Regions from separate parts of the Paenibacillus anseongensis genome, predicted to be linked through region 4. Evidence: riboswitches for the same ligand, from Rfam matches in the RefSeq annotation. Region 4 holds a riboswitch; each other region holds the start of a gene.
The links. A riboswitch is a leader RNA that binds a small molecule or an ion and turns the genes downstream of it on or off. The one in region 4 is predicted to bind cyclic di-AMP.
Positions count from the first base shown of each region.

Region 1: another riboswitch for cyclic di-AMP. It lies ahead of GON05_RS39745 (stalk domain-containing protein); the one in region 4 lies ahead of GON05_RS28715 (APC family permease).
Region 2: another riboswitch for cyclic di-AMP. It lies ahead of GON05_RS05830 (C40 family peptidase); the one in region 4 lies ahead of GON05_RS28715 (APC family permease).
Region 3: another riboswitch for cyclic di-AMP. It lies ahead of GON05_RS28505 (C40 family peptidase); the one in region 4 lies ahead of GON05_RS28715 (APC family permease).

Region 1 is NZ_WSEM01000012.1:395,737-403,226, reverse strand. It holds gene GON05_RS14340 (molybdopterin molybdotransferase MoeA) at 1-528, shown strand, start outside; gene GON05_RS14335 (sporulation protein YjcZ) at 620-733, opposite strand; gene GON05_RS14330 (GNAT family N-acetyltransferase) at 911-2,104, shown strand; gene GON05_RS39745 (stalk domain-containing protein) at 2,852-3,649, opposite strand; cyclic di-AMP (ydaO/yuaA leader) riboswitch at 3,663-3,815, opposite strand; gene GON05_RS14320 (LiaF transmembrane domain-containing protein) at 3,984-4,283, shown strand; gene GON05_RS14315 (PspA/IM30 family protein) at 4,311-4,925, shown strand; gene liaF (cell wall-active antibiotics response protein LiaF) at 5,101-5,763, shown strand; gene GON05_RS14305 (sensor histidine kinase) at 5,788-6,849, shown strand; gene GON05_RS14300 (response regulator) at 6,902-7,490, shown strand, end outside.
Region 2 is NZ_WSEM01000006.1:22,272-29,761, forward strand. It holds gene GON05_RS05815 (YwhD family protein) at 1-299, opposite strand, end outside; gene GON05_RS05820 (M1 family metallopeptidase) at 550-2,505, shown strand; gene GON05_RS05825 (hypothetical protein) at 2,563-3,381, shown strand; cyclic di-AMP (ydaO/yuaA leader) riboswitch at 3,550-3,688, shown strand; gene GON05_RS05830 (C40 family peptidase) at 3,692-4,165, shown strand; guanidine-I (ykkC/yxkD leader) riboswitch at 4,296-4,398, shown strand; gene sugE (quaternary ammonium compound efflux SMR transporter SugE) at 4,492-4,812, shown strand; gene GON05_RS05840 (class I SAM-dependent methyltransferase) at 4,849-5,742, opposite strand; gene GON05_RS05845 (hypothetical protein) at 5,941-6,516, shown strand; gene GON05_RS05850 (hypothetical protein) at 6,670-7,490, opposite strand, start outside.
Region 3 is NZ_WSEM01000028.1:75,207-82,696, reverse strand. It holds gene GON05_RS28535 (AIM24 family protein) at 1-143, shown strand, start outside; tRNA gene GON05_RS28530 (tRNA-Gly) at 245-319, shown strand; tRNA gene GON05_RS28525 (tRNA-Arg) at 328-404, shown strand; tRNA gene GON05_RS28520 (tRNA-Pro) at 428-501, shown strand; tRNA gene GON05_RS28515 (tRNA-Gly) at 509-579, shown strand; gene GON05_RS28510 (aldo/keto reductase) at 871-1,941, shown strand; cyclic di-AMP (ydaO/yuaA leader) riboswitch at 2,084-2,233, shown strand; gene GON05_RS28505 (C40 family peptidase) at 2,235-3,146, shown strand; gene GON05_RS28500 (hypothetical protein) at 3,315-3,974, shown strand; gene GON05_RS28495 (glycosyltransferase family 2 protein) at 4,060-5,241, opposite strand; gene yyaC (spore protease YyaC) at 5,344-5,877, shown strand; gene GON05_RS28485 (ABC transporter ATP-binding protein) at 5,909-7,490, shown strand, end outside.
Region 4 is NZ_WSEM01000030.1:1,637-9,126, reverse strand. It holds gene GON05_RS28730 (EcsC family protein) at 1-414, shown strand, start outside; gene GON05_RS28725 (hypothetical protein) at 730-882, opposite strand; gene GON05_RS28720 (NAD(P)/FAD-dependent oxidoreductase) at 1,183-2,412, shown strand; cyclic di-AMP (ydaO/yuaA leader) riboswitch at 2,598-2,758, shown strand; gene GON05_RS28715 (APC family permease) at 2,856-4,691, shown strand; gene GON05_RS28710 (YqkE family protein) at 4,748-5,008, shown strand; gene GON05_RS28705 (polysaccharide deacetylase family protein) at 5,086-5,955, shown strand; gene GON05_RS28700 (hypothetical protein) at 5,964-6,179, opposite strand; gene GON05_RS28695 (hypothetical protein) at 6,366-7,490, shown strand, end outside.

The DNA.
Region 1 (7,490 bases), on a different contig from region 4:
GTAGAAGAGGTGGAAATCGCACTGCTGGAGACATTAGCCAAGGTTGACCTTGTCATCACTTCCGGTGGTGTCTCTGTTGGTGACTATGATGTTCTGGTGGATTTGTTTGGAAGGTTTGCGGGCAAGCTCCTGTTTAATAAAGTGGCGATGCGACCAGGCACGCCGACGAGCGCAGCTTTTTGGGAGAATAGGCTGCTGCTCTCGCTCTCCGGTAATCCGGGCGCATCGTTTGTAGGCTTTGAGCTATTTGCCAAGCCGCTGATTAAAGCGATGTCAGGCTCTCCATCGCCTTGCCCGGAAGCCATGACAGCTTATTTGGATGTGGATTACGACAAAGGCTCGGCATTCCCGCGTTATGTCCGAGGGACAACACATGTGGAGAATGGTTGTTTGCGGGTTAAGCCTTCCGGCATTGATAAGTCCAGCATCATGGTTTCCATTAAAGATGCGGATTGTTTGATTCAACTGCCTGCCGGAGGCTCAGGTTTTGCGAGGGGCGAACGTGTTCTTATCTATCCGATCAAATAAAAAAAGACCTGCCGATCACTCACCTCTGTCAAAGAAGTTGGTGTAGGCAGGTCTTTTTACAAGGAATTGTCAGGTTAGAATGAAAGCAAAATTAGATTGCGAAAGTAGCCAAGATGATAACAAGCAGAACATAAAGGACAAGAACGACACCTACAGATCCGTATCCAGATCCGTACCCAGTACCACAACCAGCTGCATATGACATAGTATCCCCTCCGGTTCTTAAGTATTTAAGTGGGTTGAATCACTATACATCAACATCATATGACGTAGAGACATTCGTTGATTGGACGTATGCCCTGATTTCTAAATGGAGAGCGCCTAATTAGGCATAGGTATTGTCAATGATTTTCCAGTATACTTGTACATGAGGTGATACATAATGAGTGAAATTCGAACATTGGAACAACAGGAATTGCCGGAAAGTCTTGCATTATCCCAGTTTGCTTTTCAATATGAGCTGAGCGCAGAAGAGCAGGATGATCGCAGCAGTTGGACAGATCCAAAGCAAATTTGGGGCTATTTTGTTCAGGGGAAACTAGCTGCTAAGCTTCAAATTAACCAATTTCATACGTGGCTGAATGGTCAGCGTTTTGCCATGGGCGGTATTGCGGGAGTAGCAACATGGCCGGAGTACAGGCGCAACGGGATGGTCGCGAAGCTGCTGCTTCAGGCGCTCAAGGTGATGAAAGAGCAAGGGCAGACCGTCTCCTTTCTATCTCCGTTTAAGTTCGAATTTTATCGGAAGTATGGCTGGGAGACGTATATTGACTACCTGAAATATGAAATTCCTTCGGATAAACTTCCGAAATTCCATGCTCCCGAAGGCAGTTCAATCGTTCGTGTGACGAGGGAATGGGAGCTTTTGAATCCTATTTATGAGAAGTATGCCCAGCAATTCAATGGAATGATGGAGCGGGACGCAAGTTGGTGGAACAACCGATATTTTAAAAACAAAAAAGGTACGGTAGCCCTCTATGTAAATGCCAAGGGTGAACGGACGGGGTACGTCTTTTATCAAGTAAAAGAGTATACGGCGACGATACATGAGATGGTGTTTCTGGATGAAGAAACGAGACGCGGGTTATGGAAGTTCATAGCCGATCATGATTCCATGATCTCGAGGGTGGAGGTTAAAGCGCCAGCGGATGATCAGCTTCCTTTCCTGGTACATGATCCTAAGTTCAAGCAGGAGAAAATCACGTATTTTTCGGCGCGTATTATCGATGTGGAAGCTTTCTTGAAGCAGTATCGGTTTGAACCGCGCAAGGAGGTTGAGCCGATCTATTTGCGGATTTCTGATCCGCATGCGGACTGGAACGATGGCGTTTTCCAATTGCAATTCACAGGCAGTGGTGGGGAAAAAGCGGAGGTCATCAAGTTAGCTGAGGGTGAGCAACCAGCGGATGAGCGTATACTGAGCTGTAGTATTCAAACGTTGACTGCCTTATTTATGAGTTATCAAAAGGCGGGCTTTATGGCCAAAATCGAGCGGCTTCAAGGCTCGCAGGAGCTTGTGACTCGGTTGGAAGCGGCTATTCCGCAGCGTACGACGTATTTGGCGGATTTCTTTTAGGATTCGGTCCCGGTGTTCCGGGGCCGTTTTTTGTTAGTGCGCTATCTGTGGAGAAATGAGGAGATAGAGGACTGTAGTTCCGCTGAAGGATTCCGGGTTGCACTCGCACGTCTCCCGGCCTGAATCGGGTTGCCCCCGCACGGCTCTTACACGGCACTTGTACACTCCCCACCAGCTGAAAGGGAACTGTGGGGCGCTATTTCAGGGAAAACCGCCTTCTCGGCTGGCTTAGGGGAACTATGGGGTCCTATTTCCCCATGTTTCCTCGCTTTTCAGCCGAAAACGAGGAAATAGAGGACTCCAGTTCCCCTCGCTGGATCGGAAGCGAGCTTTTCAAACAAATAGCGGACTGTAGTTCCGCTGAGAGTTTTCCGGGCTGCACTCGCACGGCTCTCTCACTGCACTTGCAAGCTCCCCACGACCTGAAAGGGAGATGGGGCGCTATTTCAGGGAACTGTGGGGCCTTATTTCAGGGGAAAACACCTTTTCGGCTACCCGAGGGGAACTACAGTTTCGTTATTTTGCCGATTACTGATGTCCTGAAAATTGCACCATTTTGAGGACAAATAAGAGCCTGTAGTTTCGTCGCGAAAGAGAAATGCGCGTTTTTCCGCAATAATAGCGGACTACAGTTCCTTAGAGGCGATTCAACCGAATAGATCCATAGATTCCTGACTTGCCCGGAATAGCATCACAGTTCACGCGAGGCCTTCAGTACGTTCATCAAAATTAAAAAACCCGTGATCATCACGGGTTTAGTTTGTACACTTTTACAGTTTGGAAGCCGAATTTGCGTAAGGACTGCTGGGAGCCTGGAATGTAAATATCAACGCGTTTGCCTTTGATGGAACCACCGGTATCCGTTGCATAAGCATACATGCCGCCTTTTGGCAGGCCGTTGAAATCATAACCTTCTATATAGAGCTTAGATCCAAGTGGAATAACCGATGGATCTACAGCGACGGTTCCGATTCCTAATGGATTCCCCATATAGTCCAATGCTCCAAAGCCTCCATTTTCAGAAGGATCAGCGGAGTAAGCTGTTGACTCAAATAGCTCATAATCAGGTGCGTGATGATTGCCGTCTTTACTTAAAATCGCTAAGTTGCTGCTTGCATCCCACTGAACGGGAATGTCGGAAGCATTGCTTAAGAACCGAAGCGGCACGTAGACACGTCCATTTTGGAACTCAGCGTGTGTGTCCATCTCGACAGGAGTGCTATCGATTTCGGCCTCTTTTTGACCTGACACCAAGGAAATAGAATGCTTGTCATTGTTCAGTGTGACTTTAATTGCGTCGCCTTCCTTTTGCCATTGTACATCATAACCCAGTTTCTCTGTTACGAAACGGATCGGTACTTGTGTAGCGTGGTTGTCATCCAAATAAGGCTGGGCATCCGGAAATTGAACCAGGTCATCGTTGACTTGCACTTTCACGTCCATACTCGCGGCTGCTGCATAAGCATGTCCCGGAAATGGGGAAAGAAAGCCTCCTGCCAAAACTGTGGCGGACACAGCAAGGCACGCTAACCCTTTTGTAAACATATTCAATTGGTAATCCTCCTTCAAAATGAGCCTCCGAGGTTAGTTGACGGGTTCGGGAAGAAGGTTCTCCCTAGTCTGCTCTGCGTACAGAGCAAATATTCACCCCATGTAAATCGTCCCCCGTACCGGCACTTTGTCTGTGCACCGGACTCGGCTTCAAATATTCTATCATTGATAGAATAATGGAAACAACGCCCAAAATATGGTTAGAGGTCTTAGACCATACTGGACTTAGGTCTAGGTACAAAAACAGTCGGGAGTCCGTTTTGACGTGAATCCATTTCGGCTACGATAGTAGCATGAAGATTACGCGAAGGGCGGTGCAATAGTGAGCATGAATCGATCAAAAAGTTGGGCGCTCATTCTGATAGCAGTAGGCTTTCTCATTTGTATGCATCAAATTGGCATGCATTTTCATGTCATGGGACTGCTGGTTCCTGTGGCGATGGTGGGGCTTGGTTATGTGGGGATAACTCATGGCAAGAAGATGGGATGGCTGATTTTTGGTATTGGCGCTTTGATATTAATTACAAAATTATCTGGATTTCTAGCGATCGTGTTTGCAGTGTGGTTGATGTATTACGGCTATCGCTTGCTAAAAAAACAAAATGATTCGGCGGAGTTCAGACTTTAATCAACAGGAACATAGGGGGTGTGGATCATGAGCGTATTTGATCGAATTGGTAAAATGGCCGATATGGCCTGGCAGGAGGCAGCAAGTAAGCTGGACCTGCATGAACGGGGAGGCGGCCACTCCAGCCACGCTGGACACGCCGGAGCATCGCGCGGCATCGCCGAGCTGGAGGAGCGCTACGAGGAAGCGCTGCAGCGTACGATTGAGCTGCGCAAGCAAAGCGTCGACGCGCAGGAGATGGCGCAGCTGCGCGCCGAGCAGGCCGAGCTGGCCATGCGCGCAGGCGACGAAGAGCTGGCGCGCATGGCGCTGCAAGAGAAGCTGCGCTTGGAAGCTGCTTGCGCGCAGTACCGCGCGCAATACGCGAGCAGCCAGGACGTCTGCCTGGCGCTCGCAGACGAGCTGGCGGCGCTGCGTGCCGGCCGCGCAGCAGGAACGGGACAGCCGCGAAGCGGGCTGTCCAAGGAAGAAGCTCGCGAAACATTGCGCGAGCTGGAAGCGACCGGCCGCGAGCTCGGCCGGGAAGCGCTGCAAGGCTTGCGCGTGGCGGGGCGCGTGTCGAAAGAGACGCTGAAGGAGGCTGGCAACAACCTCCAGCAGGAGCTGCGCAAGCTGCAGCAGAATTGGCGCGACAAGAAATAAGCCTCGCGTGATTGTACTGCGCCGCGCACAGTAGGCGGCGCAGCCGGATTCCGGCCTCCATTCCTCATGCTAGAGCCTTGCTGGGCAAGGATTTGCATCTTGGAGGCTGTCCATTCTTATGGTATGCTAGGAATCTATATGAACGAATTAATCGGCAGCCAGAGGAGGTGCAGCGATGGGCGAAGAAACCAAAAACAACCGCAACCGGAATACAGCCCTAGTGCTGATTGGCGCCGGTCTATTTTTGCTTCTGGATCATACGATAGGCTTTTTCCCCATCCTTGCGATAATCCTCGTCTTGCTGGGCATTCATCGGGTCCGTTCCCGCAAAGAGCGCAAAGGCTTTGTGCTCATCGGCGTGGGGGCTGTGATTCTGTTTGGTGATCATATTACGATTGTTTTATCGATCGTTTTGATTTCATTAGGATTCTTTTTCATACGGTCCAAGCAAGTGCATAAAGATGATACCTATATTCAGAAGCAGAAGCTGATGGACAGCGTTCGCTTGGGGCGTGAGCCTTGGATTATGCGCAATAGTTCAACGTGGTACATTATCGGGGAGACGTATATCGATCTCTCGCTTGCCATACTAGAGCAAAAGGAAACAACGCTTATTCTGCAAGGTGTGATAGGCGATGTAGATATAAAGGTACCAGATGATATTGGCGTCTCAGTAGGAGCATCCGTTACATTTGGCCAAATTCAGGTCGCAAGTGAGCGTGAGTCAGGGGTAATGAACAAATTACATTGGCAATCGTCCAATTATGAGAGCTGCGACCACCGCGTGAAACTTGTGCTTTCGTATATTGTAGGAGATATTAAAATTAAAGTGATGTAACGTCTAGAGGAGGTTCAGCGCATATTGGACGGCTATAAACGCAGATTAACGAATATGATATGGCGCAGTATGGCTGAATCGATTATTTTTAGTTTTTTTGTATTTGGCGCTATCATCTATTTTATGAACTCAAACAACCTAATCACACCATTTACGAGCTGGCAAGAAGGTGTGAAATTCGTTTTCATGGCCATCGTGATTATCGGAGGCATTGGCGCAGGGTATGGTTACTGGAACAGCTCACGGATTACACGCCGGCTTGAGCCGCTGATGGAGACGATGATTTTGCTTGAAAAAGGGACCTTCGCCCGTGAAGGCTTCCAGAATGGCGAAGATGAGATCGGGCGTCTCGGCGAGCAGCTCGGTCGCATTATGAAACGTTGGGAGGAGCAGGTTACTTCCCTGCAACGACTATCTAACAATAATGCCGAGCTTGCAGAGAAAGCGAAATTGTCGGCTGTTATTGAAGAACGGCAGCGATTAGCGCGGGAGCTGCACGATGCGGTAAGCCAGCAATTGTTCGCGATTTCGATGACCGCAACGGCTGTTGGCCGGACTTTGGACAAGGATTTCGAGAAAGCCAAACGACAGATTCATCTGATTGAGGAAATGGCTTCCGTTGCGCAATCGGAGATGAGGGCGCTGCTGCTTCATTTGCGGCCTATCCATTTGGAAGGAAAACGATTGTCCGAAGGGCTTGTTGAGCTTCTCAAAGAGCTGGCGGCCAAGGTGCCGATGGCGATTACGTGGGATATGGACGAAGAAATTCGTTTAAATAAAGGCATTGAGGATCACCTGTTCCGGATCGTACAGGAAGCTCTTTCGAATGCATTACGTCATTCCAAAGCGAATAAGCTCGAAGTTAAGCTGCTGCACCGCGCTGACGGCGTTCGTCTGGCAATCCGTGATGATGGTGTTGGTTTTGAACTGGATGCGAAGAAGCTTACCTCCTACGGCATCGTATCTATGAAGGAGCGGGTTAACGAAATTGGCGGCTCTGTTGACATTATTACAGCTCCTGATCGGGGGACGCGTATCGAAATTCGAGTGCCGATTCTAGCTACAGATGCAGTGGAAAGTGTATAGCGGTTTGATTGATGGTAGTGGAAAATAGTTCTGCTGACGAGAGGAGAAGCAAATGGACGATACATTGATTAAAGTCTTGCTTGTCGATGATCATGAAATGGTGAGGATCGGGCTTGCCGCTGTTCTGGGAACGGAAGATGGCATTGAAGTGGTCGGAGAAGCCAGCAACGGGCAAGATGGCATACGGTTGGCCCAGGAATATCGACCGGATGTCGTGCTGATGGATTTGGTCATGGAAGGTATGGACGGAATCGAAACGACCCGGAAGCTGCTGCAGCTGTACCCGGAGTGTAAAGTCATTGTGTTGACTAGCTTCTTGGATGATGAGAAAATGTATCCAGTGATTGAAGCTGGAGCCTTCAGTTATTTGCTCAAAACGTCTCGTGCTTCCGAGATTGCTCAAGCGATTCGAGCCGCGGCCAAAGGGCAATCCATTCTAGAATCCCAGGTTGCCTCTAAGATTATGAACCGTTTCAGACAGCCTAAGGCGGCAGCGGAACCGCATGAAGAGCTGACGGATCGGGAAATGGAAGTCCTGCGGCTGATCGCCAAAGGGAAGTCGAACCAGGAGCTGGCGGATGATTTGTTTATCGGTGTGAAAACTGTGAAATTTCACGTCACGAACGTACTCGCCAAGCTTG
Region 2 (7,490 bases), on a different contig from region 4:
ATCAGCATCTCGCAAGCAGACATGCCGGCATAATACGCTCCCTCTTCGGTGCGGTCGACGGCAACCCATACGATCCACGCCTTGCGTCCGTTCGGCACATCCTCTTTGTTCGTCGAAAATTTAATGCCTTTCTCGATTTTACTCTTGGCATGCAGTGTGCCCTCATCGAGATAGGCTTCATCTCCATCGATAATTACTCCTGATACATTGCTAAGATCGATTGCTCCAGCGCCGAATCCTTTGTGATTGACTTTGGAGCTTACTATATTTAAGGCCAGCTTCTTTTTATCCGCTTCCATCGTTGCACCTTCCACTCATCGTAATGTTAAAATGATACCTTTGCTTTTATTGTAGCTAAAGTAATCCATGAGAACAAGAGCAGAGAACCGGGGCTTGGCCAGCGCCTATTTCAGCCGTGTTAACAAATCTTTTCCACTCACAGAAATATTCCCTAGGTTGTCTACATATACATGCTGTAGATGCTTGTTAGGCGGGGTGAATCTATTGAGTGTTTTATTCAAAAACCGAAAGCTACAATGGTTCGTTGTCATGCTCCTTGCAGCAGGCACTGTCTTGCTGTCTGAAACTTTGCTCCCATCTGCAAGTAAACTGACGGTGCCCGTCGTCTCTAAGGAGGAACCGTCAGCTCCGGCGCCGGACATGCAGCCTGCTGATCGCGGCAAATCTTCGGACAAACAAACGCAGGAACCGCTGAGCTACCGCATTGCGGAGTATCACATGAATGTTGCCTATACGCCGGAAACAAGGCAGCTCAAAGGGCAGCAAGCGTTATCGTGGGAAAATCCGGGAACGGTTCCTGTGCAAGAGATTTATCTGCATTTATATCCGAATGCATTCGCATCTAAGAAAACCACGTTTATGCGGGAGTCCGGCGGCAAGCTAAGGCAGGATGAAGCTACGGCGGATAGTACCGGTTGGATGGACTTGCTTTCCGTAAAAACGGAAGATGGCGAGGACCTTACGCCACGCATGTCGTTTGTACAACCTGATGACGGCAATAAAGACGACCACACGCTGATCAAAATACCGCTGTCAAAGCCGGTGGGAGCCGGCGAACGAGTCACACTCAAGACGGAATTTCTCGTCAAGCTGCCCCAGGCCTTCGCCAGAATGGGCTATGTGGACGACTTCGTGATGGCTGGGCAATGGTTCCCTAAGGTCGCCGCTTATGAACGGGCGGGCACAAGGGGACGTACCGAGCCAGGTTGGAATCTCCACCAATACCATGGGAATTCGGAGTTTTATGCGGATTTCGGCTTGTATGACGTGAAAATTCAAGTGCCGGCGAATTACACGGTTGCCGCGACAGGGTTCCCTGTGAAACCGGCGGTGACGGAGAACGGGACGAAAACGTACCAATTTTATGCCGATGATGTGCATGATTTCGCATGGTCAGCTTCGCCTCACTTCGTGTATGTGGAAGAACCCTTCTCTACGCCGCAAATACCAGGTGTGAAGATCAAGCTCTATCTGGATCCCAATCATCAGGATTTGAAAGACCGTTATATGTACGCTGCCAAAAAAGCGCTATCCCGCTATAGCCAGTGGTACGGATCGTATCCTTACTCGACTTTGTCTATCGTTGTACCTCCTCCCGGAGGCAGCGGCGCAGGCGGAATGGAGTATCCTACGCTCATCACCGCTTGGGGCGCGGACGACAAGACGCCGGATCAGGAATTGGAACGCGTTGTTGTGCACGAGATCGGACACCAATATTTCTATGGCCTCGTGGCGAGCAATGAGTTTGAAGAGGCTTGGCTGGATGAGGGCTTTACCTCCTACGCCGAGGATAAAGTGATGGAGGCCGACTTCGGAGCGACCCCTAATTTGCCGGTCGAGTCCAGCTACATTACTTCTCCGAACGCCCTGCGACAAAACGCATGGGCCTATACCGGACATGATCAATACGCAGAAAATGTGTATACCAGAGGCAAGCTCGTGCTGAAAGCAATCGAGAAACAGGTCGGCACCAAAAACATGGATCGTATCATGCGGACTTATTTTCAAAAATGGCAATTCAAACATCCCTCCACCAAGGACTTTCAAAATGTGGTCGAGGATATAACCAAAACGAAGTGGGACGACTTCTTCAATGAATATGTCTACGGCTCAATGATGGTTGACTATTCGGTTGAAAGCATTCATGTGAAAGCCACTGGCAGCAAAGGAACCGGCCCTTACGAGAGCACGATCCTCATCTCCAAGCGCGGCGGCAATTCACCTGAAGTGCCGATTCAGTTCCATTTCGCCGACGGTACGATGCTCGACAAAACATGGGACGGCAAAGAGAGCAGCATTGAGTACAAATTAACCCACACGACGCCTATAGACTGGGTTCGTATCGATCCGAACTACTCGCTCATTCTGGAGAACAAACACATTAATAACTTTATGCAAGCAGAAGTGGACACCAAGTGGAAACTCCGCCTGAATCTCGGCATTATTCAATTCCTGCAAGCTATTTTCGGGTGGGTGGCCTGGTAGGCGCCCACTCTACAAGGCAAGTTTGCCTTCAGAAAACAACGCTTAGGAGGGACACCGGTGACAACCTATCTCAAATCCGGCTTCAGGGCGGCGCTACGGCAACCCTTCGCTACGATTGTCTTGTTCATCTACCAAATGTGCTGGGGGATGCTTCTATATAAGCTTGTACAAGGGGTGTTAGTGCCCCTCATGCACCGGTTTCCCGGCGGCGACCAGCCGAAGCAAGCACTCCAGCTTTTTCTGGCCGAAAGTCAGTTTCAGTTATTCAAAACGGATCTTAGCCATTCTTACTTGTGGTGGCTGGCCGGCCTGCTCCTGGCGCGCATGTTCCTTACCCCGATGCTGAACGGCGGTGTCTATTATTCGCTCACCCATTCCGATCAAAATGCCGGCTATCGCTTCGTTCGAGGCATCAAGGAGCTCACGCTCCCCTTCTTCGCCGTGTATTTGATTCGAATCGCTTTGTCTCTGCTGCCGCTCATCTGGGTGCTGCCCAAAGCGCAGAAGGTGTTCGCTCACAGCACATCTTATGAACAAGCTTCCCTCGATTTACTGCCTTGGCTGCTTGGAATGCTGGTGTACGGCTTTCTGCTGCATCTGCTCTTCATGTATGTGCAGTTCGCCATCGCGGCACGTCTCGGTATAGTCTCCACGGTTCTAACGTTCATGCGGTACTCTTTTCCGATTATTGGCCTCTCTCTGATACTTTTGCTGAGCTCGGGACTTTTGGCAGGGATCACGGTAACAACGACCTATATCTGGGCAGGTCTGGTAGCGCTAATCATTTATCAACTTTTCCCGCTCTTCCATATTTTCATGCAAATGTGGTCCATTACGTCGCAATTCCAGCTTCTTTCCGCCAAATTAAGCCGTTAAAAAGCAATAAATAAAACCATAAATGGTTTAGATTTGTTCAATCCCCTTGCAAAAGGGGATTTTTTTGTCTGTAAAGCGAACCTTTACACATTTTTTCAGACCCAATTGCACGAAAAAGGAGGAATTTCGATGTTTATGACGAATTTAAGAGACTAGCATTAAAAAACCAAATATTTCATGCCGAATTCCTCATTTCTTGGGGAAACGGGGGAACCATACCGGGTGAATTGATCTTGCAAGACAGGGATCATAGGGAACCTTCAACCGAACCCTCCAGCTAACCTCGTAGGCACCGGAAGGAGACAAGCAGTTGAAAAAGGTTGTTGCTCTTCTTTTTAGTCTTGTTTTGTTTTTGAGTGTAGCTTTAGGGAGTGTGTCTGCGTCAGAATCCACATTGGACTCAACGGTTGACGAATTGATGGGAGTACCGTACCGCGATGCGGGAACGACAACAAGAGGCTTTGATTGCTCTGGTTTCACCGCGTACGTATTCAACAAATTCGGCATTGACCTTCCTCATAGTTCAGCAGCTCAAAATAAAGAGGGCTACTGGATCGACAAAAGTGATCTTCGCAAAGGTGATCTTGTGTTCTTCGACACAGGGGGCAAAGGCATTTCTCACGTTGGTATCTACTTGGGTAACGGTGAATTTATTCATTCCGCATCCAATGAAGGTATCGTGAAAAACAAGCTAAGCGAATCTTATTATGCGAAAAGATACGTATCCGCTAGACGTGTTCTGTGGGATGATATCTACAATCAACTAACTGCTGAATCCAAGTAATTTTCTTGTTTCATCATGAATAAAGCCCAGACAAGCGTTAGCTCGAATGAGCCGCTTCTCAGGGCTTTTATTCATTTCTTGTGGCTATTTTGTAACTTGACATAGCGTGTAAGCCGTCCTATAATTACGGCATCATGTTTCTAGGGTTCCGTGGTGCTGCAGCGCCAGTCTGGTCCGAGAGAAAACACACAGCGAATACGCTGTGATCACGGAGGGGAAAAAGCCCGGGAGTCTTATCGCAACAGCGATACTGCTTCCAGGCTTTTTCTTTTTGCCGCGGTCAGATAGGCATCTTCGCATATTCTTTCTTAAGGAGTGATTCACAGATGGCATGGCTTTACTTGGTCATTGCAGGTGTTTTTGAAGTAGTTTGGGCAATCTCACTAAAGTTCTCCAACGGTTTTACACGGCTGGTTCCGTCCAGCATCACCATTGTCGGTATGATCATCAGTTTTTATTTTCTGGCGGTAGCTACAAAAACTCTTCCCATCGGCACAGCTTACGCGGCTTGGACGGGAATTGGCGCTGTAGGCGCAATTATCATCGGCACCCTATTTCTGAACGAGCCCGTTAGTTTACTGCGTATCCTATTCATGATCCTCATTCTGGTCGGTGTTCTCGGCCTTAAATTCACATCCGGACATTAAGCCAAGCGCTTCCTTCTTTACTATGGTCGATGATTCCTAAGCCACGATGTAGCTAACATACCAGAAGGAGCTGCCGACAAATATTCGCAGGTGCTCCGACAGCGGCTTAAAGATTTCATTCAACTCTTCGTACGAATAGTAGTTTTTAATAATTTCATGCTTGGAGCCATCGGCCAGCTCCCTTCTTTTGTACGTATCTTCGCTATGTTCACTCGTAATCAGCTCGCCGCCTCTTCCCGGGACATACACATTATCCGCAATGAACACGCGGGCTCCCCGACCAAGCCGCTCGTGAAATCCTTGCAGGAACGAATCCAGTCGATTTTTCGGGATATGCGAAAACCAGAAGTTGGCGAGTCCATAGTCAAAATCCCCTTGTACTTCCGAAAGCCGGTAAGCGTCCCCTTCGACGAAAGAGGTATTATGCAGCGGCCAAGATTTAGCTGCAGCAATTTGCAGCACCTCCGGTCGAACGTCCACCCCAACGATGTGTTTGGCTGTCTCCGCCATGAACTGCGTCCAATATCCCGTACCGCAAGCCACCTCCAGGACACGGCTCCCAGCGACCTGCTTCTTCACGATATCCGCCAGCATCGCAAGCTCTTGCTGATAGTCCGCATCTTCGCGGGCATAAATCCGTTCATATTCAGCTGCTCGCGCGCCGTAGTAATCCTGCATGCCTTCTTTCTCTTCATTTAAAAGCCGCTGCCTATCCTTCACCTCGTGAACGATCCGCTGTTTAGCTGCCAATAAGTCGGCGAAAATAGCTCCGCCGTGCGAAGCATAATTCGCGAGAAGACCATGCGTCGCCATCACAATAAGCTGTGTCATCGACAAGCCAGTTTCCTCAGCCATGCGCTCCAGATCGGTCTTCACCTTTTCAGGCAAGTAGACGGAAAGTCTTTTGGTCTTATCATTTTTATCGTCCATGGGGAGATTCCTCCTTTGCATTTTTATTATTTTAACATATATTATGTGTCATTAAAACACATTAATTGTACTTTTCATACTATAAAGGGAATTTAGGCTGCATGAAAAAGGCAACACTAGCCACACACCCTCGCAAATCCCTCTAGTAAACATAGAATACAAAGCAAGTATATTCATATGTTGATAGGAGATGGAGAAATGATTCCCAAACAACGAATGGCTGGAAAACCGAGCAAAATTATTCGGCTCCCCAAGAGCGCAGGCCTGCCAAGAAGCAAAGCCATGCTGCTGTACCGCACACAGCTTAGAAAGTATCATAAACCCGGTTCGGGTCGCTTTCTAAGCCAACGCACGGTTTCGATCGGCACCGACAACTCGTGGTTTAATGCGCAAATCATTCCTCGCGACCCTGCGTGGGTGCCTGTTACTAATGCCAACTACGTTTGGTATTCCGGCAACTTGAACAGTGAGAATGCGATCATTTCGACACGTTTCACGCTTTCTGAACGTAGAGCCATTCTCGGCGCTTCTCTCTTCCTATCTGTCGACAATTATGCCGTTGTCATCATCAACGGCGTGCCGCTCCTCTTTGACGGACCGCAGAATACGCCTTCCTTCTACAATCCGGGGCGCACTTTCGACATTCGCCGATTTGTAAGGCGCGGACGCAATGATGTCGTCATCATCGCCTTTAACCTTGGCGGGCAGCGCACCGCGGAAAACCCTGCCGGCGTTGCCGCCAGGCTCGATTTTCGACTCAGCAACTTGCAGTAAAAGATCATCTGCATACAAGGACAACCGACTTCGTCGTCCTGCTAGGACGAGCGCGTTTGTCAAGGTAGATGCGAAGCTAAAGTATAAAACTTATACTTTCTTATCTACTGAAAAGGCCGGGCCTCCATCCTTAGATGGAACCCGACCTTTTTTTTACATGAACTGTCGTTCGTTCCCGTAACGGCGCTTCAATTGACTCAAGAAGAACTGGAGCGAGAGGAATAACAAGGCAAAGCTGGTTCCTACGCTCAAAATAATCCAAGGATGCAGCCTAATATATCTGGAGCCGTACGCGATAAGGGACAACCATTCGCCCGATGTCGTAATGGTAATGGAGTAGCCGGCGTCGCTGTCGCCAATTGTTTCCGTACCGCCAAGTACGATATTAAAGACGGCCAATTGCCCCAGCAGGAAGAGCACTTGCATGAATTCGCTAAGGAACATGAACGTCATTTCATTCCTCATACAGGGGATTAAATGCCGGACCGTGCGATGAAAAACAGAGCCTCCCATTAAACGCGAAGCTTCAATAAATAATTTATCATTAAAATAACGCGTCCGTTCAGCGATCTGATGCGCTAGGGGAAATACGCCGATGAATGTGACGAGAATGACAAAGGTGGCGGAGAAAAGCATCTTGTAGTGCGCGTCCGCTTTCGCCCACTGATCGAGCCTCAGCCCGAAATACATCCCGGCTAATGGCGGGAATAAAAATACAAACGCAGGCACGGAAGCCACTACCCACTGCATGGCTTTTAGAACACCCCACCCTCGGCCGGTGGTCCCGCTCCACAATCCCCAAGGCAGCGCGATAACAAAACGAAGCAGCGTTAGAACTAAAGTCGTCCCCAGCGTATACTTCAAACCGTTAAGCAGCAGGCTCAACATGTCAAAGCCCCGGTGATCCGTCCCCAACAAGAACGTGCTGTTCGGTGAAAACGGCGGAATGTTGTAGCGTGTTTTCCCATCTTGTT
Region 3 (7,490 bases), on a different contig from region 4:
ATTGGGAGATGACAGGGCAAGGACATGTGCTGCTGCAGCCATGTAAGCCGGATCGCAAGTTGGATGAGCATATGAAAAACGATAGCTTATTGCGGCGAATTGCAAGGGAAGTGCTGCCTTTTGGCGGTATTTTTATAAAATAAGCGATTGGTAACAAAAAACATTTGCATTTGTTCTGAAATCCTGATATATTATTCCTTGTCGCCTCTGAGAAAGAAATGAAGTGACAAGCAACACATACCGTGCGGAAGTGGCTCAGCGGTAGAGCATCGCCTTGCCAAGGCGAGGGTCGCGGGTTCGATCCCCGTCTTCCGCTCCATATTTTAAGCGCCCTTAGCTCAGCTGGATAGAGTATTTGACTACGAATCAAAAGGTCGGGAGTTCGAATCTCTCAGGGCGCGCCATTTTAATTAAGTTATAAGCGTTTCGGGATGTAGCTCAGCTTGGTAGAGCACCTGCTTTGGGAGCAGGGGGTCGCATGTTCAAATCGTGTCATCCCGATATTTACGCGGGTGTAGTTCAATGGTAGAACTTCAGCCTTCCAAGCTGGTAGCGTGGGTTCGATTCCCATCACCCGCTTCACAAGAAAAGAAAGAGCCACCTTCGGGTGGCTTTTTCTTTTGTGCGGGTAAGGGAAGAGAACCCACAGGGATTCGGCCGTCCGTGAAGGCAAAGGGAACTGGCGTCCGCTATTTCGAGCAAATCAGCCGAATTCCCCGCCTAGGGGAACTACAGGGCTCTATTTGCTGCCAAAAAGCGGCGCATCACCCGAAAGCGGCAAAATAGAGGACCATAGTTCCCTCAGAAGGGCGAATGCACCCTTTTCCAGCTAAATAGAGGCCTGTAGTTCCGTTAACGTACAGAAGAGACGTGATACAGCCACAAAGTCGTCCTAACCCGATGCCCGAGCCCGCACATTCCTTGGCAAAAGTAAATGAAAGCGGTATACTTATTTTGTTAACGTGTGCATTAGCGTGGGACGATATCAATGAAATGAGGTCGGCGACTATGAAGGCGAAAAAGCTAGGACATGCAGGTTTTGACATCTCAAACATAACTTTTGGCTGTTGGGAGCTTGGAGGAGGTCCTTGGGAGTTCACGAACGACCAAAATAATATCGAGCTCATCCGTAAAGCGTTCGAGCTGGGCATCACAACGTTTGATACAGCTGAAGGCTACGGCAATGGACACTCGGAAGAGATCGTCGGCGCTGCTTTGGCGGATATACGTAAGCAATGCATCATTACGACGAAGGTGAGCCGAAGCAATCTAGCTCCTCAAGATGTAAGAAGATCGGCAGAAAACAGTTTGAACCGTTTGAAGACTGATTACATAGATGTGTATTACATTCACTGGCCAAGTTTTGAGATCCCGGTGCAGGATACGCTTGATGAATTTGTGAAGCTGAAAGAAGAAGGCTTAATTCGGGCTATCGGCGTTTCGAATTTCTCTTTGGAGCAGCTGAAAGAAGCGGTGAACTACGCGCAAATCGATGTCATTCAGCCGGAATACAGTTTGCTGCACAGAGCTATCGAGCCAGAGATTTTGCCATTCTGCCTGGAGCATAACATTGGTGTGATGAGCTACAGCTCAATCGCCAAGGGGATTCTGACAGGTGCTTTCCACCTTCATGGAAAGGCTTTGAAAGAAGGAGACTTCCGCAAGGAGAGAAGGCTGTTCCTTCCGGAGCATCTGGAGGCGGAGAAAGAGCTTTTAGCTGTCATGAAAGAAATGGCGGATGCCAAGGACGCTAACGTGACACAGATCGCAATTGCTTGGCTGCTGCACCAGGAAGCACTTACCTCGGCTATTATAGGGACACAGGATGAGCATCATCTTGAAAATAATATCAAAGCGGCCTCATTATCATTATCCGCCTCAGAGTTAGCAACTTTGAACACAGTCAGCGATCGTGTGCTATCAGTCATTGGTTACACATAATTGCAAGGAAAACCACCCTAAGGGTGGTTTTTTTTGCCTATTATCCCGAGTATTCCGTACGCAATATGCGACAAAATGTATTGGTAAAACTTACCGTTTTGCAAAGGTTGTACCTACCAATTAAACTATGCTAGTCTAACATAGACAAAAAATGCCGAATCTTGGAGCATCGCAAGCTCTGGTACGGGGGACTTCTTTATTTGGGGTGAATGAGCGCTGCTAGCTGAGCGTACTAGGGAAAACCTCTTCCCGAACCCGTCAACTAACCTCGGAGGCGTCAAGGAGGCAAGGTTTTGAAATCTTTTTCTTCACGTCTTATTTGTTCATGCGCACTATTATGCGCCGCAGTACCGATGTTTACAGCACACTCCGCTCAGGCTGCATCCGCGCCTACGGACCGCCCTGTCAAGGTGCAAGTCAATGATGAGCTGCTGAAGTTTCCGGAAGTTCAGCCTTACATTGATGACAAGGGCATCATGCAAGTTCCACTCCGAGTGCTATCTGAGAAGCTGGGCTATCAGGTGAGCTGGGAGAAGCAAGAGGACCAAATCGAGGTCACACTGGTTAACAAACAGCAGTCCATCTTACTCATTACAGAGCAGCAACAAGCGCTTGTGAACAGTAAGAAGATCAGTTTGGAAAGCAGTCCAACCGTGTACCAAGGGAATACATATGTCCCACTGCGTTTCATCACGGAAACCTTCGGTTCGCCAATTGAATGGAATGAAGCTAATCAGATCGCGATTGTGGATGTGGATGGAAAATCGCACAAGCCAGCCTGGATCGCACCGCCGCCACCACCAGCTCCAGCACCTGCACCTAAGGTGGCAGCCGCTGCCGTTGTTCCGTCTGTGAGTGAGCAAATTATTCAGGCGGCGAACTCCTATATGGGCGTGCGTTATGTATGGGGTGGAACGACGCCGAGTGGTTTTGATTGCTCCGGTTTTGTTCGATTCCTGTATCAAGCGAAGGGGATTGATTTGCCCCGTACGTCAGCGGAGATGCACAGTGAAGCAGGTACGAAAGTTTCAGATTTGAAAGCCGGAGACTTGGTATTTTTTGCTTCAAAAACAGTGAATCACGTAGGCATTTATCTCGGCAATGATCAATTCATTTCAGCGACAACATCCAGAGGCGTGGCTGTGGATAGCCTTTCGAGCGCTTATTGGAGCGCAAGGTATGTCGGAGCGAGAAGAGTTCTGTAAGGATAGGACTATCGAACACTTGTTTCTATGTTCTTTCAATTGAAAGACATAGAAGGCAGGTGTTTTTTTTCGTTCGCAGAATCATGCGATTTTTATCGAAATTTTATGGTTTTTAGCCTATAATGAAGAAATGTTTGGAAGAAAGAAAGAGCAGGTGAACACGAGCGCATGCAATTAAGTGTCTGGAAGAGTTGGTTTCATAAAAAGAGACATTCGAGTGTAGCAGATAGCATGTATACCGTGGATAAGGGACCTGCAATGCCAGATGAGGTCAGGGAAGTTATTCAGCAGTTTTTTCGTACATACAATCATTTCAAAGGGGCCAGAAGCCTGCAAACGGATACGTTTATCAAAGAAGTATTTTACGCGACGAAGCAGGATCCGAAAGATCAGCGAACAGTTGAAGAAATGGAAGCCTATATTCAACATAAGAATGTGCTGAGATTGCGCTTGAAATCTTATGTAATCGATGAGTATCTGAGTCTTGGTGAAAAAATCTGTATGATTGGTGTTACGAGGGAGTTTAGCAACAATCACAAGAATCGCGTCTTGTATTTTCTGATTAAGGAAAATGATTCCTGGAAGTTCCACCATATTGCAAGGTCGCATCATGGCACCATTTTAGATAAATTTCAAATTAAAGAACAAACGGGTTTCGTCGTAGGCAACGATAAAGCTGCACTCCTGTTCCTCACACACTCCAGTTCGTTAGATGCCTCCACGTTTATTACGGGAGATTATGTGCATGCGGAGGGGTATTTGGAAGTGGAACAAGAGCCGAGCAGCCATTTGTATTATAGAGTTGTACGGATGAATCGTGTTCACTAGAACGATAAACGATATAATGGTGCCACATACCGTGAGGGTAAGCTTTGCTCTGTCGAGTAACGCTTATTTGGCGTTTGCTCCAAGGTTACTTCTTACTTCTTTTAAGTTCACGAAGCGAATAAAAGGTACCTCTCCAGTAAATGCCGCCTTGTTTCCAAGTAAGCCAAACGGAGCGAATCATTGTATAAACAAGCAGTGAGGCGCTGACGGGAAGCAGATAGGCGGAATCACCTCTGAGGCTCATTAATCGGGACACTAGCTTGCGATAGAGCCAGATTTGCAGGATAACAGCAACCGCATAGACGGCTCCGCGCCAATCCCAGAGGAAGAGGAGGCCAAGCCACGGGCATATAAAAAAGCCGATCTGTCCCAAACAAGCGAGTAATGCGACCATGTAGCTGTAACGAAAGCCGGAAAAAAGGTTTTTTTCCAGACCAATTACCGCATCTTTGAGCGAACGGTACCATTCCACTTGAAGCAGGTGTTTGGCAGACAGCACTCTTTGGCGGTAACCAGCTCTTTTGAGGAAGATGCCTAACTGTAGATCATCGTCAGGTCGTAATGCGATCGCTTTATGCATACCAATCGCTTCATAGGCGCTCCGGCTTACCATATTAAAGGCTCCGATCCCGATGCCTGTTCCTTTCGCGTTGTCGATATTTGCACGCCAAGGTCGAACGAACAAAGAAAATGAGAACAGAAAGAAATGAACGAAACCCTTGAGTAAAGCGCCTCGCGCAAACATATTGGGGGTCAGCGTGAGATGCTGCACATCCTGTTCCTTCATATAGGTGACCGCGTCGGTGATCGTACCGGGAGCAAAAAGAATATCCGCATCTGTAAAAAGCAAATACTGCCCTCTTGCCTGGAGATACCCTTGGTATAGCGCATGATTTTTGCCAAGCCAACCATCCGGCAGATGCGTGATGTGAATGATTTGCAGTTTGGTACGGATGTCCTGCTTACCTTCCGACCACTTGCGTAGCTCCTCCAACCGGACACCGGTAGCGTCCCGGGATCGGTCATTCACGGCGATGATCTCGAGGCGCGGGTAATTTTGGGAAAGCAGATGCTTGACGGTCTCGCGAATTGTCGATTCCTCTTCTTTGGCGGCGATGATGACGGATACGAGCGATGGCTTGTCCGAGAAAGAAGTGAGCGGAGACTTAGGCAGCGTTCGCAGGTTGGGCAAACCTTTTAACACATCCACAGTGACGTATAACCAATACAGGAGGGTCAGAAGAGCGATGATGCCGAGAGTGGACACAGGATACCTCCTTATGGAAGAATAGAAGTTGATCGCATTATATCATTCATCCTTGGTAGGGGGAAATTTTTGCTGGAAGCTTGTATGAGGGGGTAATGATGGATGGGAGAGACGTTAGACAGGCGGGAGCAATTTTGGAAAAAAATGAATGGCGAGCAGTTAGCTACTTTTCTTGCAACTATTGAAAAATCGTCTGAAATGGAGCCAAGCGCGCTCTTTTTTGTATGTATCGGGACAGACCGATCAAGCGGTGATGCCTTGGGGCCGTTAGTAGGCAGCAAGCTCGTTCAAAGTGGGTATCCTCATGTCATAGGGACGTTGGAGGCACCTTGTGATGCCAGTAATATCGCGGAGCGTCTGCAGGAAATCCCGCAGGGCCATGTCGTTATTGCGATAGATGCTTGTTTGGGTCAAAAGCTGTCGGTAGGCATGTACCAAGTATCGAATCAGCCCCTGGCGCCAGGGAAGTCGGTTGGCAAAGATCTACCACAGGTTGGCGATTATACCATTGCCGCCATTGTCAACGTGGATGGGCCTAGGCAGTATAACATTTTACAAACGACGTCGCTTTACAGGGTTATGAATATGGCGGATGAAGTTGTGGAAGCGATTCGGCATGCATTTCCCCTTGCATAAACAGTTTAAGTAACAGAATGGAGGGACGAAAATGGCACCAGGCGATATGAGGCGTCTATCCGATAGGGACCGGCCTAAAGCGAAATTGAAGGATGTGTCGGTTAAAAGAATTCTGACCTTGTTCCGAGGATACTGGGGACAACTCTTAGGCATTATCGGATTGGCGCTGCTTGCAGCTGTGGTTGGGTTAATCCCCCCTTTGGTCATGAAGGAGATCATTGACCAGGCGATACCTCAAGGAAGTATGAAGCTGCTGGCCGAGATGGCAATGCTCATGCTGCTGCTTCCAGTCGTGAGCGGTGTGCTGGGGGTATGGCAAAATCATCTCAATACCAAAGTAACGCAAGGGGTTATCCGGGATTTGGGGCTGTCTTTGTTTCAAAATTTGCAGCGCCAGTCCATGGCGTTCTACACGGATGCCAGATCGGGTGAAATCGTGCAGCGGATTACGGGAGATGTGCAGGCCGTTCAAGGGGTGGTGACCTCGCTAGTGGTGTCTTCCATCACCCAGCTTGTCATCGTTGCGACAACGATTGGGATTTTGTTTGCCCTGGATTGGAAATTGGCTATTATCGCTGTGCTGATTCTTCCTCTTTTCATGATGCCGGTTAAAAAGGTTTCCAAGCTGCGTAAAGCGCTTCGCATCGAAACGCAAAAGGTAAGGTCCGATATTACCTCGCAGCTGAGTGAAAACTTCGGCATCTCCGGCGCTTTGTTGACCCGTATTTTCGGCAGGGAGCGTCAGCAGGAGGCTGAATTCAAAGCGATGAACCAGAAGGTGATGGATCTGGAGCTGCGGCTCAATCTGGTCGGCCGATGGTTCGGGATGGCGACGAGTACGCTCGGGCCGCTTGGGACAGCCATTATTTACTTGTATGGCGGGTATTCGGTGATTTCCGGCACCATGTCACTTGGGGCCATTGTTGCATTCTCGGCCTATCTCGGCCGACTGTATATGCCTGTAGGCACACTGTTGAACCTACAGGTGGAAGTAGGGACGGCGCTGGGGGTATTTCAGCGGATTTTTGAATACCAGGACATGGTGCCCGATGTCATGGATGCTCCTGATGCGCGGCCGCTGAGCCAAGTGGCGGGACGAGTGGCTTATAAGCAGGTTTCCTTCGCTTATAAGCCAGGGCAGTACGCGCTGCGCGACGTCACGTTCGAGGCGCAGCCTGGCGAGATGATCGCGCTCGTCGGGCCGAGCGGCGCCGGTAAATCGACGCTGATCGGCATGATCGCGCGGCTGTACGACCCGACGGAGGGGATCGTCGAGGTCGACGGCGTGAACGTCCGCGACGTAGGGCTTGCCTCGCTGCGCGCGCAAATCGCGTACGTGACGCAGGAATCGTTTCTGTTCCACGCGACGATTGGTGACAACCTGCGCTTCGCGCGGGTGGACGCTACGCGTGAGGAGATGGAGGCCGCGTGCCGCCAGGCCTACATCCACGATTTCATCGTGTCGCTCCCCGAAGGGTACGACACGATGGTGGGCGAGCGCGGGCACCGGCTCTCCGGCGGCGAGCGCCAGCGGATCGCGATTGCTCGCGCGATCCTGAAGCGCCCGCGCATCCTCATCCTCGATGAGGCGACGTCGCACCTGGACTCGGAAT
Region 4 (7,490 bases):
ATCGGGATCAAGCTGAAATTTCTGTTCGAGCTTGCGCACGCCTATGGCTATTCCACGAAGGACTATAGAGAGCGCTTGTTCATTTTGTATGTGTTTCAAATCGCGTTCTCCAGTCCGGCGAAAAAGCCTGCTCTACTAGACACGATCAAAAATTGGCACAAGATCGCAAGCGGCTTTCCGCCTTCTGATGCCTATATGAATCAAGTGGATTGGCAGCAGCTGCAGCAGGAATATCGGGACACCATTGATTTCCGTAAAATGCTTCAGCTTGTCCCCGGCATTGGAGCTGTCGTAGGCGCATGGGCGAATTTTGGCTTGCTGGAAGAGTTGGGCGTGGCGGGCATGAACAGCTTTCGCTTGCGCCGTTTAGAGGATAAAGCCAGGTTGGAGGCTGAGGGTAAGGGTGAGCAGTGAACGGGTGGATTCCCGTTGGAGAAAATCCAATGGAAGTGCCAATTTCCACGTTAAAATGCTGATTTGGTTGGACGAAATCCAATGCATAGGGGGAAATTGGCGTCCTGTGGGCTGATTTTGGTGTGCCTCGTTGGATTTTATCCAACGGAGCGCGGGAATCCGGCCTCATAAAGGCGTTCCCATTGGAATTCATCCAATGAGAAGGGGCAAGGCTTCGCGCGCCCACGGCCCAACGTCCTGGACCTGCATAGCGTGCACCCGCCGCGCGATCCAGCTCCCTTAGTCCCGCCTCGCGCTCTCGCCATACGTTCCGGATCACCCCCAGCCCCGCGCACTGATGCCCCCGCGCCCGCCACCACCGCAATCCAGCGCCCTAAGTGCCGCATAGCGCCTACCCGCCGCGCGATCCAGCTCCCTTAGTCCCGCATCTCGCCCCCACCACGGCGCTACAACGCTCTGTTTCCGCATAGCGTGCCTCCGCCGCGCGATCGAGCTCCCTTAATCCCGCCCCGCGCTCTTGCCCTACGTCCCGCATCGCTCCCACGCAGATATGCCACTCCACACCCCGCAGCCCTTTTTGACCAAGCTAGGCAATGTTCCAGTGATTTTTAAGAAAGAGGCACATATACTAATGATGAGCCAAACCATGTGTACGCCCTGAATGACTATGTGATTTTTTTCACATGACAACCTGTGAATGGTTTGGTCGATCTTTTTCACCAACGATGGTAGAGAAAAAAGTTGATGTAATCGGAGGAGAGGATTCGGATGAGTAAACCGAAGGTGGTTATTCTGGGAGCGGGGTACGGTGGGCTTGTAACGGCAATAAGGCTGCAGAAGCTGATCAAAGCAGATGAAGTGGCGGTCACACTGGTGAACAAACACGACTATCACTACATGACGACACATCTGCATATGCCGGCAGCTGGCACGGATCATCATGAAAATGCGCGTGTAGACATTAAGGATCTGATCGATGAGCGGAAAATTCATTTCATCAAAGCGACGGTTCAACAGATTGTACCTGAGGAAAAAAAGGTGGTCCTGTCGGACGAAGTCCTCACCTACGATTATTTGGTCGTGGGGCTTGGGAGTGAGACGGAAACCTTTGGTATTCCGGGATTGCGCGAGTATGCGATGACAATTAACAGCATTAACAGTGTTCGCTTCATTCGTCAGCATACACAGTATATGTTCGCTAAATATAAATTGGATTCCAAGCATCAAGAATATTTGACAATCGTTGTTGGTGGCGCAGGTTTCACAGGCACGGAGTTTGTTGGAGAGTTGGCGGACCGGATTCCTGATCTTTGCCAAATGTTTGACGTCGATCCTTCCTTGGTTCAGATCATCAATATCGAAGCATCGCCTACTGCTTTGCCGCCCGGACTGCCGAATGATCTCGTGGAATACGGCATGGACGTGATGCGCCGTAAAGGGGTTCAATATAAATTGTCTACCGCCATCAAGGCATGCGAGCCCGGCGGCGTACTGCTAGGAGACGGCCAATTCATTCCTGCCGGCACGGTTATTTGGTCGGGAGGTGTCCGTGGGAATTCCTTGCTGCAAGATGCGGGCTTCCACGTCCAACGCGGCAGAGTCAAAGTGGATGACTACTTGCGTTCGTTGCAGTTTCCCGATGTTTTTATTACGGGAGATTGCTCGATTGTCATGAGCCCGGAAGGCACGCCATACCCCGCCAATGCCCAAATCGCAGTCCAACAAGGTTATAATACAGCAAAAAATTTGCTCTATTCACTGACTGGAAAACCATTACGACCTTTCGCCTACGATTACAAAGGCACGGTCGCCTCGCTGGGTCGCGGAGAAGCGATTGGCATCCTAAAGGTCAAAAAAGTGAAAGGCAGGCTGGCCGCATTCCTCAAAAAAATAATCGATGCCCGCTATTTATTTCTCATTGGCGGTATCCCACTCATCTTCAAAAAGATGATTTTCAAGCAAAAACAAGCCACTAGAAAGCGTCATGTGAGAAATTAATTTTGCTAAAACACCCTAAAATCTAATGAATCAGACAATAAGCTAGTAAAACAGAGATACTGAAAGGATTACACCATTGTAAGCGGATTATCAAATGAATGCGGGGAGGGAATAATCTTTTTTAAGATTATTCTCTCCTTTACTATGAGCCAATAAGAGAGTAGTATCAACTCGTACGTTAACAGTTGAATATTTCGCTTAATTTTCTTATCAGAAAAGCGGGGGAACCATAGGTTTCAACGGGGTGAGTAAGGTGTGTTTTGTCGCATGCGGCAGCTACCTTTAGGGCAGATTTCTCGCAGCCCGAACCCGTCAGCTAACCTCGTAAGCGGTCGTGAGAAAGGAGAACATGTGGCTAAGCACAAGGTCTATCCTTGTGTTTTTTTGCGCCTAAAAAAGGGAAATCAAGCTGAAAACTAGGTTATTTGGAGGAATTTCACAGCATGACAAGTGACTCATTGAAAAAGATTGTATTCGGCAAACCGCTGAAATCAGCGGAGCTGGAATCTGAGAAAATGCAGGTATGGAAGGCTCTGCCCATCCTGTCATCAGATGCCCTGTCTTCGGTAGCCTATGGCACGGAGCAAATTTTGCTAGAGCTTGCAACTGTTGGGGTTGCTGCTTTTGCGTTCTCATTGCCGATTGCAATCTCGATTATTGCTTTAATCATGCTTCTTGTTTTAAGTTATCGCCAAGTGATCGAGGCCTATCCAATGGGCGGCGGAGCTTACATGGTGGCCAAGGAAAATTTGGGCATGATGTCGGGAAGGCTCACTGGGGTTTCACTGCTGATTGATTACACGTTAACCGTTGCCGTTTCGATTTCGGCAGGCGTGCAGGCGATAACGTCGGCTTTCCCAGTTACGGTGCCTTACATTGTCCCCATAGCCTTAGTGCTGGTCTGGTTGATGGTTTGGCTGAATTTGCGGGGTACTTCTGAATCCGGAACGGTGTTCGCGATTCCAACGTACTTTTTTATCCTGTGTATCTTGCTGCTGATCGGCAAAGGGATCTTCGATATGCTGACAGGATCCATGAATATGCATGAATTCCAAGTTGTTCCCAGCTCGATGACGAGTTCATTGACTTTGTTTGTAATTCTAAAAGCTTTTTCATCAGGCTGCTCGGCCGTGACAGGGATCGAGGCGATTTCCGATGCGGTGCCGCATTTCCGTACGCCATCTGTCAAGAATGCCAAGAAAACCTTGGCTTCGCTCGGTACGTTACTGGCGATTGTCTTCGGGGGCGTCACCTTGCTGAGCTTGGGTTATGGAATTGCACCTGACCCGCATGGGCACACTTCGGTCTTGTCGATGGTTACGGAGCAGGCGTTTGGCCGTGGCGCCATGTATTATGCCACACAGATTGGCACCATGCTGATTCTGGTATTGGCTGCGAATACGAGCTTCAACGGATTTCCGATCTTGGCGTCCATTATGGCCCAGGATAAAAACTTCCCGCGCATGTTCTCGTACCGGGGAGACCGGTTGTCGTTTCACTACGGAATCGTAACGTTAGGTGTTTTGGCAAGTATTTTGCTCGTCATTTTCAAAGGAAAAACCGATGCACTTATTCCACTTTATGCAATTGGCGTCTTTTTATCTTTTACCCTGGCCCAAAGCGGTTTGGTCCGCAAATGGTTCAGAGAACGTCCAGCCGGCTGGATCGGCAAGTTCGTTATTAATGGGTTAGGGGGAATCGTTTCCCTTGCCGTTCTTATTATTTTCTGTATCACCAAATTTAGCGAAGGCGCTTGGATTGTTATTATTGTGACGCCGCTATTGCTTTGGGGAATAACCAAAATCAGCAATCACTATGATGATGTAGCCAAACAACTGCGCATTGATATCACGCAAGAACGGGTATGCGTTAAGGAACCTGTGATCATTGTACCTGTAGCGGGTATTCATCGCGTAGTGGCGCAGTCTTTGAACTATGCCAAATCGTTATCTCCCAATGTCATTGCCTTCTACGTCTCGTTTTCGGATGAGGATGAAGAAGCGATGCAGGAGAAGTGGGATAAGTGGGATCCGGGTGTTCGGCTTGTTGTGTTCAAATCCCGTTACCGGACTATTTTGAAGCCGCTGGCTGAGTTTATTGAAAGAGTCGATACCCATGTTTCGGAAAAGCAATCGATCATGGTGATCCTGCCCCAGTTCATGCCGAAAAAATGGTGGCACCGCTTGCTCCACAACCAGTCTGCCGCACGTATTCGCTCGAAGCTGCAAGCCGATAAAGATATCGTCGTTGCGACGGTGCCCTATCATTTGCATGAGTAGAAGTGTACAATAAAGGGGTATACCGGATGTAGAAATGGAACAGAGGTGAACCCTTTATGGCAAAAAAGAAATGGTCAAACACAACCGCTGAACCTAGCGCGCAAGATAAACCTGCGACACTCAAAGATTTGCTGAGCCCTGATATCGTAGCCGGGCTGAAAGCACAGGCGGATGCGATGAAAGCTGAGGAACAGGCTCGTAAAGATGCTGCCAGAGCTGAAGCAGAGGCTGCGCGCAAGGCGGAGGAGAAGCGGCTGGAGAATGACTTTGGCCACCTGCTCGAGAAGAGCAAGCTGGATTGGAGAAAACACAAATGAGGAAGCGCTTGGTGTGCTTCCTTTTTCTTTCGAGTGCGTTGATAACGCTTACAGGTTGTGGGGTGGAGAGAGGGTCGATGAAGCTTGCAAACGAAGCGGCTGTGTCGGAAAGGCCGGATTCTGTTGCATCTGCAACGCCGGTTGTGCAAGGCACCGTCACTCCAGTTCCCTCTTCGAAAGTGATGCCGACAGACATATCAGCACCAACAGACGCACCGCTCTCACCTGCCAAGTCGCCTTCGCTTGCCCAGACCTTAGTGGAACGGTACCATAAGGCAGTTCCGACAAAGTGGGGCGAGAACATCCCTGGCGTGCGGACACATCTTGTGACGCAGGATAAGGTGATCGCCCTGACCTTTGATGCTTGCGGCGGCAAAGAAGGCAGCGGTTACGATGAGAAGTTGGTCGATTATTTGATCAAGGAGCAAATTCCAGCGACCTTGTTTGTTAATGCGAGATGGCTTGCTGCGAATCCGGACATTTTTGCCAAGCTGGCGGCGAATCCGCTGTTCGAAATCGAAAACCACGGGACCGAGCATCGGCCGCTCTCTGTGAATGGCAGAGCCGCATATGGCATCGCAGGAACCAAAGATGTGAGCGATGCGATTCGCGAAGTAACGGAAAATGCGGATGAGATCGAGAAGCGGACAGGGAGGCGGCCGCTGTTTTTCCGCTCAGGCACGGCCTTCTACGACGATATCGCCGTCGACATTGCCCACGACCTGGGCTTCCAGTTGGCGGGCTACAACGTACTTGGAGACGCTGGAGCTACTTTTAACACGGAGCAGGTCTACCATGCGCTTATTAAGGCTCGGAGTGGCTCCATTGTTTTGGCACATATGAACCACCCGGAGAAAGACACGGCTGAAGGTGTCATGAAGGCCATACCTGTTATGCAGAAGGCGGGCTTTCGATTTGTTCATCTGTCAGCCTATCCCGTAGAGTGAAATAAACATCACCTTTTTTTCATCTCAAAAAACTCGCACTCATTCCGATCATAGTAAGCTAAATCAGCAACACGAGATTGCAAAACCACGGTCGTTTCGCTGAAACGAAGGACGATCGCATTCGAGTCGACAATATGATCGTCTTTGAAAACACGGACAAAAACACCTTTTTCCACAGCCTCCTGAAAATCGGAATCCGTTACTAATCGTTGGTTACCGGCCATACTCAGCATTCTCCTTGCATGTGTAAAATAATTCTTCAATTGTACCACAACGCGCCAACAAACTCCCGTTCTCCACGAACGCCTACTCTTCGCCCAGCATAGAATGTAGCACCAAAGAGTCTATTTCTTGCAATTGACGAAATGGACTCCCAAATGCTGCATAGGCAGAGAGGATGCGTGATCCCGATGGACATTCAATTACTGCCGATTCATTGGGTATATCTAGTATTTATTGGTTTTATTCTTACCTTTTTAATTAAACGCAGAGACACCACGATGATTTGTGTGGTTGGGATTTTTGCGTTGGGTTTACTAGCGACGGAAACCTTAAGCGGTTCCGTATCCGGGGTGTTCAACAGTTTTATTTATGCAACCAAAGAGTTGATGGGAACGATTATGATTATCTCAATCATCGTAGCGATGAGCCGTGTGCTTATTCGCACGGGCATCAATGAAACGATGGTTGCTCCATTGACTCATTTTCTAAGGACGCCGGCGCTTGCTTTCTGGGGCATCGGGATTATCATGATGGTAACTTCCTGGTTCTTCTGGCCGTCTCCCGGTGTTGCGCTCATAGGAGCGGTACTGCTGCCTGTGGCAGTGCGTGTGGGTTTACCAGCCTTAGGCGCAGCCATGGCAATGAACTTGTTCGGACACGGGATTGCGCTGTCAGGAGATTATATTATTCAAGGGGCGCCTAAATTAACTGCCGATGCTGCCGGATTGCCGGTAACTGCGGTGATGGAGGCAAGCGTACCGCTTGTTATTGTCATGGGGCTTGTGACTACGGTAACCGCATTCTGGATGATGCGTCGGGATATCAAAAACGGGACATGGCGCGACGGTCTTGTGACGAGCGGTAACGGGGATAAGGATTCGCTGCTCTCCTCCGAGCAAGATGCCAAGTCCAATCTGTCTTCTAAAATGAGAAAAACACTCGCGGTGATCATTCCGATCCTGTTCGCGTTAGATGTAGTTGCGATGTTCGTCCTCAATCTTCAAGGTGGGGATGCGACCGCGCTTGTCGGTGGAACCGCCGTGTTCATTCTCATCGGCGTTACGCTGCTGGCCCACCGCAGTCAAGGGCTGGAGCAAACGACTTCCTACCTCATCGAAGGCTTCGTCTTCGGGTTCAAAGTCTTCGGTCCCGTGATTCCAATCGCCGCGTTCTTTTATCTCGGCGATGCTGCTTTCACGGACCTGTTCGGTAAAATACTGCCGGCAGGCTCGCACGGCATCGTGAACGACCTCGGCGTCGCGCTCGCAGGCGTCGTGCCACTGAACGGCGCGGTCGGCGCCGTGACGCTCACC